DNA from 2 places in the Halomonas caseinilytica genome. Region 2 is predicted to be linked to the other one. Evidence: predicted binding sites of a transcription regulator. Region 2 holds the regulator's gene; the other holds the start of a gene.
What was found. The regulator PhoB, encoded in region 2, activates phosphate uptake and scavenging genes when phosphate is short. The targets are predictions, from matches to a motif close to TGTCATANNNNTGTCANA.

Region 1 (5,786 bases), on a different contig from region 2:
TTCGTCGATGGAGGAGACTTCCTGGACGATTGCCAGCCGAATGCTGCCGTCGGCACCGATGGTGGGGCGGATGTTCAGCTTGACGCCGACATCCTCGCGCTGAATGGTCTGGAAGGGATTGGTGTTATCGACGGTGGTGGAGCCGGTGACGAAGGGGACTTCCTGGCCGACCAGGATCGAGGCTTCCTCGTTGTCCAGGGTCGTCAGCGAAGGTGTCGACAACAGGTTTGTCTGGGTATCGCTGCGCAGGGCATTGAGCAGCATCGCAAAACTGATGCCGCCCGAGGAGAGTTGCCCCACGCCGGTGGTGATGCCGTTGAGGTTACCGAGCAGGGAACCCAGGGCTGAGGCGTCCTGGCTGGCCGCCGCGGCGGCGATCTGGTTGATGCCCGGGGACGAGGCGGACGCGAAGTTGACGCCACCTGCCGGGACAGTGCCTTCGCCGCTGATATCGCCGAACAGCCATTGCACGCCGAGCTCCTTGGCGCGGCTTTCGGTGATTTCGGCAATGATCGCTTCGACCGCTACCTGGGCGCGGCGCGTGTCGAGGCGCGAGACGAGTTCTCGATAGCCCTCGAGGGCGCTGGGCGGACCACTCAGGACCAGGGCGTTGCTGGAGGGGTGTACGGCGAAGGCAACGCCATCGAGTCCGCTGCCCGATGGCGTTGCCGGCAGTGACTGGCTCCCGGCCTGGCTTTCGGTAGCGTCGGCGGCTTCGCTCCCTGTGCTCCCATTTCGGGGCGGTATCGCCCGCGATCCGCTGGCGCTGCTGGCCAGATCGCCCAGGACATCGGCGACATCGGCGGCATCGGCATGGCTGAGGGGAATGACCGCCGTGGTGGTGTCGTGATCCTGGGGGTTATCCAGGCGTTCGATCAGCGTCGCGACCTGGCGGCGTTGGCGGCGAGTGCCGAAAGCCACCACGGCATTGGCGCGGGCATCGGCGACCACGGTGGCCGTGTTGCCGCTATCGTCCAGCACGTCATCGAGTGTCTGGACCAGGTGCTTGGCATTGGCATGGGCGATCGGGAAGACCTCGGTGTCGGCCTGGCGGTAACCGTCAAGGCGTTCGGTGAGCCGTTTCAGGCGACCGAGATTGGCCTTCCAGTCGGTCACGACGACGGAGCGACTGCCGGGGTTGGGCGTCAGGGTGCCGACGTTGGCATCGATGAGCGGCTCGAGGATGCCGGCCAGTTCCTCGGCCTCGAGGTTTTCGGTGTGCAGGACGTCGGTGGCGATCTCGTTGCCCTGGGCATCTTCCAGGCCGACCGGCAGGGGCTGGGTGCGTGCCACCTGCTCCGGCACGATGCGCACGCGGTTGTCGGGCAGCCGGACGGTGGCGTAGCCGTGGTTCTGCAGGGTGTCCTGGAAAAGTCCGTAGAGTTCCTCGGCGGTGACCGGCCTGGGGCTTTCCACCGAGAGGGTGCCGCGTACCCGGGGATCGATGACGAAATCGGTGCCCGTGATGTCGCCGACGCCGGCCGCAAACTCGGCGATGCTGACGTCCTTGAAGCTGACGCCATAGACCGGAGCCGGGTCAGTCTGGGCCTGCAGGGAGGCCGAGGGCAACGCCATGCACAGTAGCAGGGCCAGGCGTATGGCCGGGGCGGGCAACAGGCTGTGTCGAGTGGGCGTCGTGACGGTCATGAAAAGCTCCGGATGGGGCATCAAGGCGCGTTCAGCAGCCGAATGCCGGTGGTCTTGGCGTCGTTGTCGTCAGATGCGCGCAGGCGTTCGCGACGACCGTCGTTGTCGAGGATCAGTCCTTGTTCGTCGATGCCCGCCAGCCTCACCCCTTCCATGATGATGTCGCCTGGGCGGACGGCGACCTGGCCGCCTGGCGTGGCCACCACCACCAGGCTGTGGCCGAGCGGGGTGGTACGGAAACTGCCGACGAGGCTCAGGGGCAGTCGGGTATCGTCGAGTCCGCTGGCAGGGCGATGGTCCGCCTGCCAGAGTCGCGAGGCGACGATCGGCAGTGGCGCTGACGAGGACAGCGGCGTCTCGTTGTCCCGAGCGGCCGGCGCGGGCTGGCCCAGCGCGACCACGTCGGCGATGACCAGTGCGGTGAGCCAGGCCAGCAGCATGTTGCTCAGCAGGCCGAGCCAGCGCCGGGAACGCTCCTGTCGGCTGGCGTCGCTCATGAGGTCGGGCGTTGCTCGGGATGCCAGCCGGGATGGCCCTCGACAAAACTGAGTTCGGCGCCGGGCCGCGGTGGCAAGCTGGCAAGGCCGGTGCTCGACAAGTATTCCTCCAGTAATTGCCAGAGTGGCGGGCCAGCCTGGGACGAAGCCTCGGGTAGCCAGGTCACGACCGGGCCCTGGACGCGACCTTGCAGCTTGATGCGCTGTCCGGTCTCGCGGCTGTAACGACAGCGCCAGCCGATGCCGGCCAGGCGTGGCAGGTCCTGGCTGGTATCGAGCAGCATGGGGGTGCCGAAGCAGGCATCGGCCGCGCGTTCGAGCAGGCCGTGCAAGGCGGCGTTGTCGGCATCTCGGCGGGTGATGGCACCGGGGTGCCCGCCACTCAGGGTCAGCAGGTGATCTCGGGTGATGGCCTCGCCCGGTGCCACACGGCGGTCGTGGCGCAGGCCCGGCGCCAGAGCGATGGCTTGCTCGCCGGCGCTTTCGCGCAGTGCCGAGACGATCAGGGCATCCCAACTGCCGCCGGTGGTGTCGCGTCGCCATAACCAGTCGGGCGCGATGGTCAGGGGGCGGTCCAGCCAGTCGCTGTAAGGGGCACGCAGGGTGCGTAACTGGTGCTGCTGTTCGGCAAGTTGGGCGGCGACGTCGGCATCGCGTGGCGACGGGTCGGCGAGCACGAAGCGGGATTCGAAATGCCACCTGCCATGTCGGGCATGGCAGGCGATTTGGAAGACTCCCATTGCCCTGCTACCGGGAAAGCAGAGTGGCACGGTGTCGCCGCCGTGTCTTTCCACCTCGACCAGGGTCGGCCAGAAGTCCTGGCCGCGAGCGGCGACGATCAGGTCGGCGGCATCGAGCCGTTCGGCCAACCAACGGGCCGGGCCACTGCCGGTGTCGGCCAGGATGATCACCAGGTCGGCCTGTTCGCGTGCCGACTGGCTGGCGGTCCGGATGGCGTGGAACCAGTCATCCAGGTTGCGAGGCTCATCCGTGGCGTGGGGGTCGCTGGCGCCGACCACAGCCAAGCGTGCGCCACCGCGCTCGAACAGCGTGAAGTCGGTCACCAGGCCTTCGGGGTTGCGGTCGTCGTCCAGGCAGCCGACGACCGGTCGCGCAAAGCGGCGGTAGAGACCCGCGATGCGATCCGGCCAGAGGTGGCGCTCGTCGCTGCTGACTCGCACGTCGGCATCCAGCCATTGGCTGAGGGTCACGCCCGAGTCGCCCTGGGTCAGGTAACCCAGGCCGCCGCCATTCCAGCATTGCCCGTTTTCCAGCGTCAGGAGGCTGTCTGCCGGCAGGCGGCGACGCAAGTCCCAGAGCGTGGCGGCCAGGGCGCTGCTGCCTCCGACTGGCCGTTGTGCGAGGGCAGGTCGGGTCAAGGCGCGCGTGGCATCGGTGGTGATACCCGACAAGCTCTCCAGACTCCGCCCCGTGGCCCATGGTGCCTTCCCCAGTGCCGCGGCGGGGCCCAGACGGGTCGCGGGCGTGGCCGGGTATTCCGGTTGATGGGCATCGAGCACATCGGCATAGAGCAACAGGGTAGGGCCACTCTGGTCCGGTAGGCCGTGGCGAGGAGCGCTGGCACCGGATCGGGAGATCCCCGTGGCACAGCCGCTCAATCCCGAGGCGGCCAGAGCGCCGCCGAGTCCCAGGAAGCGCCGTCGAAAATGACCATGGTCACTCAGTGTCGCAGGAGAGGCATCTTGAAGGGCCGATGGATGAGAAGGAGAGCGATGTTCCTGTGAAGAGTCGGTCATAATGTCGTTCAATCGGAGCCTTTTCCGCCACGGCGCTCGGGCGGGAATTTCCATTTCTTACTTTAATCCAGGCACTTTGCGGTTTTATTGTTACATTCGCATGAAATGTGATGGCCTGGAAAAGCTTTGATGGTTCTTCCATTTGTTCGTCATTTGTTTGTCACCTATAGCCATCAACCTTCCGTGGTCGTGTGAAATGTCCGTTGTCGAAAAGCAAGGCAATATGGCAAGCGGAATCATCAAAAAAATGACGTGGAGGAGACCTGGATGAGCAAGGAAATCGAAGACCATCGCCTGTTGAACCCGAGCAATAACGAGCCATTTTCCTCGGTACTCGAGAAGCACGTATCGCGTCGTCGTGTCATGCAGGGCGGACTCGGCATGGCGGCCATGACGGTACTGGGAGGATTCGGTCTGGCCGGCTGCGATTCCAGCGATGGCGACACCTCGACCCCTGGCTCCGGGAAAACACCGTTGTCGCTGGCCTTCGATGCCGTTCGCGGTTCCCTGACGGATGCCGTCGTTGTGCCGGCCGGTTACACCGCTCAGGTGCTGATTCCCTGGGGGACGCCGCTGAACAGCCAGGCTCCATCATGGCGCGAGGACCTGAGCTTCACCCCACAGATTCAGGCCAATAGCGTTGGCATGCACCACGATGGCATGCACAACTTCGCCCTCGATGAGAACAATGCTTCCAGTAACTTCCTGCTGGCGATGAACAATGAGTACATCGACCAGGGCGCGCTCTGGGCGCCGCAGGGAGGCCCCACCAATGCTGCGGAAGGGGCTCGCCCAGCCGATGAAGTGCGCACCGAGATCAATGCTCACGGTGTCACCGTGGTCGAGGTGAAGAAAGACGGTGAGGGGCGCTGGCGTCACATCCCCAACTCTTCTTATAACCGTCGCTTCACCAGTGCCACCGAAATGGAACTGAGCGGTCCGGTGGCCGGCAGCGACTACGTCAAGACCAAGTATTCACCTGATGGCACCAGGACCCGAGGCACCAACAACAACTGTGCCAATGGTTATACGCCCTGGGGCACTTATCTGACCTGCGAGGAGAACTGGCCGGGTTACTTCATCAAGGATGCCGGTCGCGAAATGGATGACAATCGTATCGGCATTTCCGAGGGACGCGGCCGTTACGGCTGGGAAACCGCCGCCGGCGATGCGAGCGAAGTGGACGATGAGTTCGCCCGCTTCAATGCCACCCCGAGGGGAAATGCCGCCACCGACGACTATCGCAATGAGCCGCGCACCTTCGGCTACATCGTCGAGATCGATCCTTATACCGGGGCGCGTGCCGTCAAGCGCACCGCGTTGGGTCGTTTCCGCCACGAAGGCTGCTGGCCGGGCAAGCTGGTAGAAGGTGAACCGGTCGTCTTCTATTCCGGTCACGACTCGCGCAACGAGTACATCTACAAGTTCGTCTCGGATGCCGTCTGGGACCCGGCGGATGCCAACCGGCCCGGTGCCAACTATGATCGTCTGGCGCTCGGTGCCAAGTACATGGACAAGGGCACCCTCTACGTGGCCCGCTTCAATGCCGATGGTACCGGCGAGTGGTTGCCGTTGACCCCGGAGGCGAAGACGCAGGACGGTCGTACCCTGGCACAGGCCCTGGGGCTGGCAGCGGATGACCTGGCCGGTGTGATCATTCATACCTGCGATGCCGCCGACATGATGGGCGCCACGCCCATGGACCGACCGGAGTGGGGCGCCGTGGATCCGGCTTCCGGCGATGTCTACATGACGCTGACCAACAACTCCGATCGGACCGCCGAGGGCACGGCCGCGACCTATACCAATGGTGGAAGCGATATCGACGAGCTGGGCGTGGGCTATGGCACGGCGCCGACCAATGGTCCCAACCCGCGTGCCGACA
Region 2 (5,786 bases):
TTGCGAAGGATGCGTACCGCAGAGGCGGCATCCTCGAAACGCAGCTCCAGATCGAGATCCACCGGCAGGCCAGTGCCGGTCTCGATACCTTGCGGCGACATCCGGTAATGACGGGCAATGGAGAGATCTTCGGTGGCGATACCCCAGTCCAGCCCACGCATCTCGGTCAGGCGTTCACGGAATCGGGACTTCCGGCGCAGGGCTCGCTTGAGCAGCACACCCAGCACCCACAACATCACTCGAAGCTTCATGCAGGGATATCCGAGGCTGTTTCGGGAGGGAAATTCACGGCCCGCCACAATGGCGGGCCGTGCCGGGACGGGCCTTTACTTGGCAACAGCGTCCTTGAGCCCTTTGCCCGGCTTGAAAGCCACCGTCTTGCTGGCCGGGATGGTAAGCGGCTCACCGGTCTGGGGGTTCTTGCCGGTGCGGGCAGCTCGCTCGCGCACGGTGAAGGTTCCAAAACCGATCAATGACACATCCTTCCCGTCGGACACACTGCCGGTAATCTCATCGAGAATGACATTGAGTACCTGACTGGCCTTGTCCTTGGATAGATCGGCACGCTCGGCAATCGCCGCGGCGAGTTCTGGTTTGCGCATACAGCCCTCCTTGTTTGACATCCTACCGGTGTCGTCCCACCGGCACTCTTGTTCTTCGGGTTCTTCGACCATGAATCGTTCGACTCCGCCCATCGCACGGCCATCGGCAACCCTGTCTCGAAGGACCCGGGCCCCATGGGCGACAGCCTCGTTGGTGACACGCCAAGTGGTGCCCGCTCACAACGGCCGACAACCGGAGACACCGGGTGGCGCCGTCGTCGACGACTCTAGCCTAGCAACGGCGGAGCGATCCGCGCCAGTTCGACTTTCCGACGTACCTGGCTTCCCGTCAACGCAAATCCGATCAAACGTCCGTCTTCGGCTTCGGCCAGGGCGCTCAGATCTCGTCCCTCACCCTCGATGCGCCAGCCTGCGGGCGTCTCTCGCGGCGGCAATGAGACGACCGGCAACAACGGGGTCTTCACCAGTACCGGCCAGGGTCCATAACGCACGGCGGTGGGAGTGCCGGCAAGCGTCGCCGCCAGCGCCTTGGCACTGGCCTGCAGCGGCTGGACGTACATGGCGTTGATGCCATCGACGCACGCGACGTCCCCCAAGGCATGAATACCCGGCACCGAGGTGGCGAGATAACGATCGGTACGAATTCCCTCGGGACCCACCGACAGTCCCGCCGCCTCGGCAAGCTCGGTGCGCGGCCGCAGTCCGGTGGCCACCAGCACCAGATCGGCTTCGAGGTCGGTGCCGTCGTCGAGGGTGACGCCGGCCCGGGCGCCGGCATCGGTCAACTCGACCACGCTGCGACCTGTGTGCAGCACGATACCGGCCTCGACGAAGGCCTCGCCAAGTGCATGGCCCAGAGGTTCCGGCAACAGGCGCGGCAAGGGAGCGGCCTCCGGCGCGATCATCTCGACGGCGTGTCCGCCAGCGGTCAGGTCGTTGGCATACTCGCAGCCCACCAGGCCGATGCCGACGATGGCCACTCTCGCCGGCCTGCCCAGCGCCTCCAGGGCGGCGTGGAAAGCGCGATAATCATCGAGATCGTTGATGGTGAAGACCCGTCCGGCCAGGGACTCGGGAATGGCAAAGGGCGGCGTGGGCACCGCGCCGGTGGCCAGCACCAGCTCATCAAAGGGCAGGCGCTCGGCACCGATGACCAGCTGGCGCTCGGCCGGCTCGATGGCATCGACACGCGTCCGGGTACGCACCACCACATCGAGCGTCTCGGCGACGTCGAAAGCGGAACGGCTGGCCAGGCGCTCGGGAGGCAGGCGCTTGGAGAAGCCGGTGGACAGCATCGGCTTGGAGTAATCGTCACCGCTGTCGGCGGTGAGCAGCGTGATCGGCCGCTCCGGCTGCTGGGCACGCAGTTGGCGTACCAGGCCGAGACCAGCCATGCCGGAGCCGATAAGGGTCAGGGGAGCGGTCATGAAAATCCTCGTTGCACGGGCCGCCAGGCCCACCACGGGGCGGTATGTCGACCCGACATGGTACACTAGACGCCCCCGGGATAGGACGCGGAGAGCACGAATTGCGCAACGACCCATCACTCGAACCCCGATGGCGTCCCCTGGCGGCTGTCCGTCCGGACATGAGCCCCAGCTGGTGGGATTGGTTGGCCACCCAGGATTCGCTGACCGAGCGACTGATCGAGGCCGGCCATCCACGCCGCTTCCGGGTCCGGCTGCTCGACCAGCGTCATGGCTATCCGAGCCGCGACGAATCCCTCGCCCTGGGCCTGACGATGCACCAGCTCGCCTGGGTCCGTGAAGTGGCGTTGTGCCTGGACGATCGTCCCTGGGTCATGGCTCGCTCGGTCGCACCGCTGAATCCCGCTCACGACCACTACCGGCTGGAGCGGCTCGGCGAGCGCTCCATGGGCAGTTGGCTGTTCCGCCAACCCGATCTCGAACGCGGTCCGATCGAGATCTGCGCGACCTCGGGCCCCTTTCGCGATGCCGAAGGTCCCTGGGGACGCCGCTCGATCCTGCGACATGACCGTTTCACGGTACTCGTTCAGGAGTTCTTCCAGCAGGCCATGGTGGATGATCTTGGCTTGCCTTCACGTTAGGCTAGACACTCTTGAAAAGTGACTGCGCTCGTCCACTTTTCAGACAGCGCCCGTAAACCGTGTCCGCGCCCGCCGCGCTCTCCGCCCCGGACGAGGCATCCGGCAGGGCCGCTCCATGCGAGAGAACCTGATGGATTCATCCCTGATGCGCCCTTCCGGGCTGGCCCGACTCCCCGATTTCCTGCATCTCACCCGCCTCGACCGGCCCATCGGTACCTGGCTGTTGATGTGGCCGACCCTCTGGGCACTTTGGATGGCGGCCCAGGGCGTTCCCGAGCGCCGGATCGTGCTGGTCTTCGTCGCCGGCGTCTATCTGATGCGCGCCGCAGGCTGCGTGGTCAACGATTACGCCGACCGGCATTTCGACGGTCACGTCAAGCGCACCCGCAATCGCCCTCTCGCCACGGGCCGGATCAGTGAGCGGGAGGCCAAGGGACTTTTCGTCACTCTGGTGCTGCTCGCCTTCGTCCTGGTGTGGTTCACCAATCCTTTTACAGTGATGCTGTCGGTCGGTGGCGTTTTCCTCGCCTTCATCTATCCCTTCATGAAGCGCTACACCCATCTTCCCCAGGTCTTCCTGGGTGCCGCCTTCTCCTGGGGCATTCCCATGGCATTCGGCGCGGTGCTCGGCCATATTCCGACCGAAGCCTGGCTGCTGATGGCGGCCAACGTGGCCTGGACCGTGGCCTATGATACCGAGTATGCGATGGTCGACCGGGATGACGACCTGAAGATCGGCATCAAGTCCACAGCCGTGCTGTTCGGTCGCGCCGACAAGCTGATGATCGGCCTGCTGCAGTTCGTCACCCTGGCCCTGCTGGCCAAAGTGGGGCTATCGTTGAGCCTGGGCGGCTTCTTCTGGCTGGGGCTGGCCGCCATGGCGGCGACCTTCGTGCACCAGCAGCGCTTGATCCATGGTCGGGATCGCGACCGCTGCTTCCAGGCCTTCCTCAACAATCATTGGTCGGGCCTGCTGGTCTTTGCGGGTATTGGACTCTCCTGGTGGCCATCGCTCGGCGGCTGAAATCGGTTCCCACAAGAAGGCGACAAGACGAGGTTGTCACGGTATTGTCATAAAGAAATGCTGTCATCGTCACCGACTTGTCATTGACCTTGACCATGAGGCCCCGGGATGACCGCCAAGACCGTACTGATCGTCGATGATGAAGCGCCAATCCGCGAAATGATCGCCGTTGCGCTGGAGATGGCCGACTATCATGTCCTCGAGGCGGACAATGCCCAGACCGCCCATGCCATGATCGTCGACCACCAACCTGATCTGGTACTGCTCGACTGGATGATGCCCGGGACCAGCGGCATCGAGCTCGCTCGCCGCCTGAAGCGCGAGGAGGCCACCGCCGAGCTGCCACTCATCATGCTCACGGCCAAGAGCGAAGAGGACAACAAGATCCAGGGGCTGGAATCCGGCGCCGACGACTATATCACCAAGCCCTTTTCGCCCCGGGAACTGGTTGCCCGTCTCAAGGCGGTGCTGCGCCGCTCGACGCCCCATGGCGTCGAGGATCCGGTGGAAGTCGACGGCCTGATACTCGACCCGGTCAGCCACCGCGTCAGCGTCGACGGCAAGTCCCTGGAAGTCGGTCCTACCGAATATCGCCTGTTGCAGTTCTTCATGACTCACCAGGAACGCGCCTACACACGAGGACAATTGCTCGACCAGGTATGGGGAGGCAACGTCTATGTCGAGGAGCGTACCGTGGATGTGCACATTCGCCGCCTGCGCAAGGCGCTGGGCGACCCGTACCAGCAGTTGATCCAGACCGTGCGTGGTACGGGCTACCGTTTCTCCGCCAAGGGCTGACGTGAGTCGGCTCTGGAAACGAGAACTCTGGCGCCTGGTGGGCTTGACCGCCATCGGTGCCCTGATCGGCTGGCCCTTCTCCGCCATCGGCGCCGGTATCGCGGTGGCCCTGGCGCTCCAGCTAGCCTATCAGCTGCGCCAGTTGCACGCCCTGCACGAATGGCTGGCCCATCATCCGCATGATGAGCCTCCGGCCGCTTCGGGGCTGTGGGGCGAGCTGTTCGATCGCCTCTACCGCTACCAGAAGGGCCAGCGCATTACCCAGCGACGCCTGCGCGACACCTTGAGGCGGATCCAGGAATCCTCCGAGGCGATGCGCGACAGCGTGGTCATGCTCGACCGCCATGGCGACATGGAATGGTGGAACAGTGCCGCCGAACGCATGCTGGGACTGAAGCCCGCCCATGACCGCGGCCAGCACATCACCAACCTGCTGCGCGATCCACGCTTCATCGACTACTTTCAGGCTCGCGATTATCGCGAACCCCTGACATTGAACTCCCCCATCGACGAGCAGATGATCCTGCAGTTCCAGATCACCCTGTACGGCGACGATGAACGCCTGGTGATGGCCCGCGATATCACGCGCTTGCATCGCCTCGAGCAGATGCGGCGCGACTTCGTGGCCAACGTCTCCCATGAGCTGCGGACACCTTTGACGGTACTGAGCGGCTATCTGGAAACCTATGGCGACATGGCCGATCAGTTGCCCGGCCGACTGGGACGCGGTTTCGAGCAGATGCGCAGCCAGACGACGCGAATGCAGAACCTGGTCAACGACCTGCTGCTGCTGTCACGGCTCGAGATCGATCAGGGCGGTCAGGACGACACTCCCATCGATCTCACCGGCCTGCTGGATCATGTCCGCCGCGATGCCGAGGCGCTTTCCGACGGCCGCCATCATTTCGACGTGGAGATCGACGAATCCCGCCGCCTGCTCGGCAGCGAGAAGGAAATCCACAGCGCCTTGTCCAACCTCGCCTTCAACGCCGTGCGCTATGCCGGGGAACAAAGCCATATCGTCCTGCGCTGGACACGCCATGCAGGCGGCGCCTGCCTGGAGGTGGAAGACGACGGCGAGGGGATCGACTCGCACCACATTCCGCGCCTCACCGAACGCTTCTACCGGGTCGACAAAGGGCGCAGCACGGCCACCGGAGGCACCGGGCTAGGCCTGGCCATCGTCAAGCACGTGCTGCTGCGCCACGACGCACGGCTCGAGATCGATTCCCGCCTCGGCGAAGGCGCCACCTTTCGCTGCGTGTTTCCCGATGAGCGGCTGGTCGCCGCCGAAAGCGACAGCGGCCGCCAACAGCAAGCCTGATCCTTGGTA

Region 1: the regulator PhoB is predicted to act here: its motif matches at 3,990-4,007, upstream of HSDC_RS00665 (PhoX family protein).

What each region holds. Positions count from the first base shown of each region.
Region 1 covers NZ_BDEO01000001.1:152,827-158,612, forward strand. The annotation lists gene gspD (type II secretion system secretin GspD) at 1-1,647, opposite strand, end outside; gene HSDC_RS16810 (type II secretion system protein N) at 1,668-2,144, opposite strand; gene HSDC_RS16815 (bifunctional UDP-sugar hydrolase/5'-nucleotidase) at 2,141-3,901, opposite strand; gene HSDC_RS00665 (PhoX family protein) at 4,169-5,786, shown strand, end outside.
Region 2 covers NZ_BDEO01000008.1:186,221-192,006, reverse strand. The annotation lists gene HSDC_RS10855 (hypothetical protein) at 1-251, opposite strand, end outside; gene HSDC_RS10850 (HU family DNA-binding protein) at 327-602, opposite strand; gene HSDC_RS10845 (NAD(P)/FAD-dependent oxidoreductase) at 830-1,990, opposite strand; gene HSDC_RS10840 (chorismate--pyruvate lyase family protein) at 2,152-2,631, shown strand; gene ubiA (4-hydroxybenzoate octaprenyltransferase) at 2,762-3,655, shown strand; gene phoB (phosphate regulon transcriptional regulator PhoB) at 3,764-4,453, shown strand; gene phoR (phosphate regulon sensor histidine kinase PhoR) at 4,455-5,777, shown strand.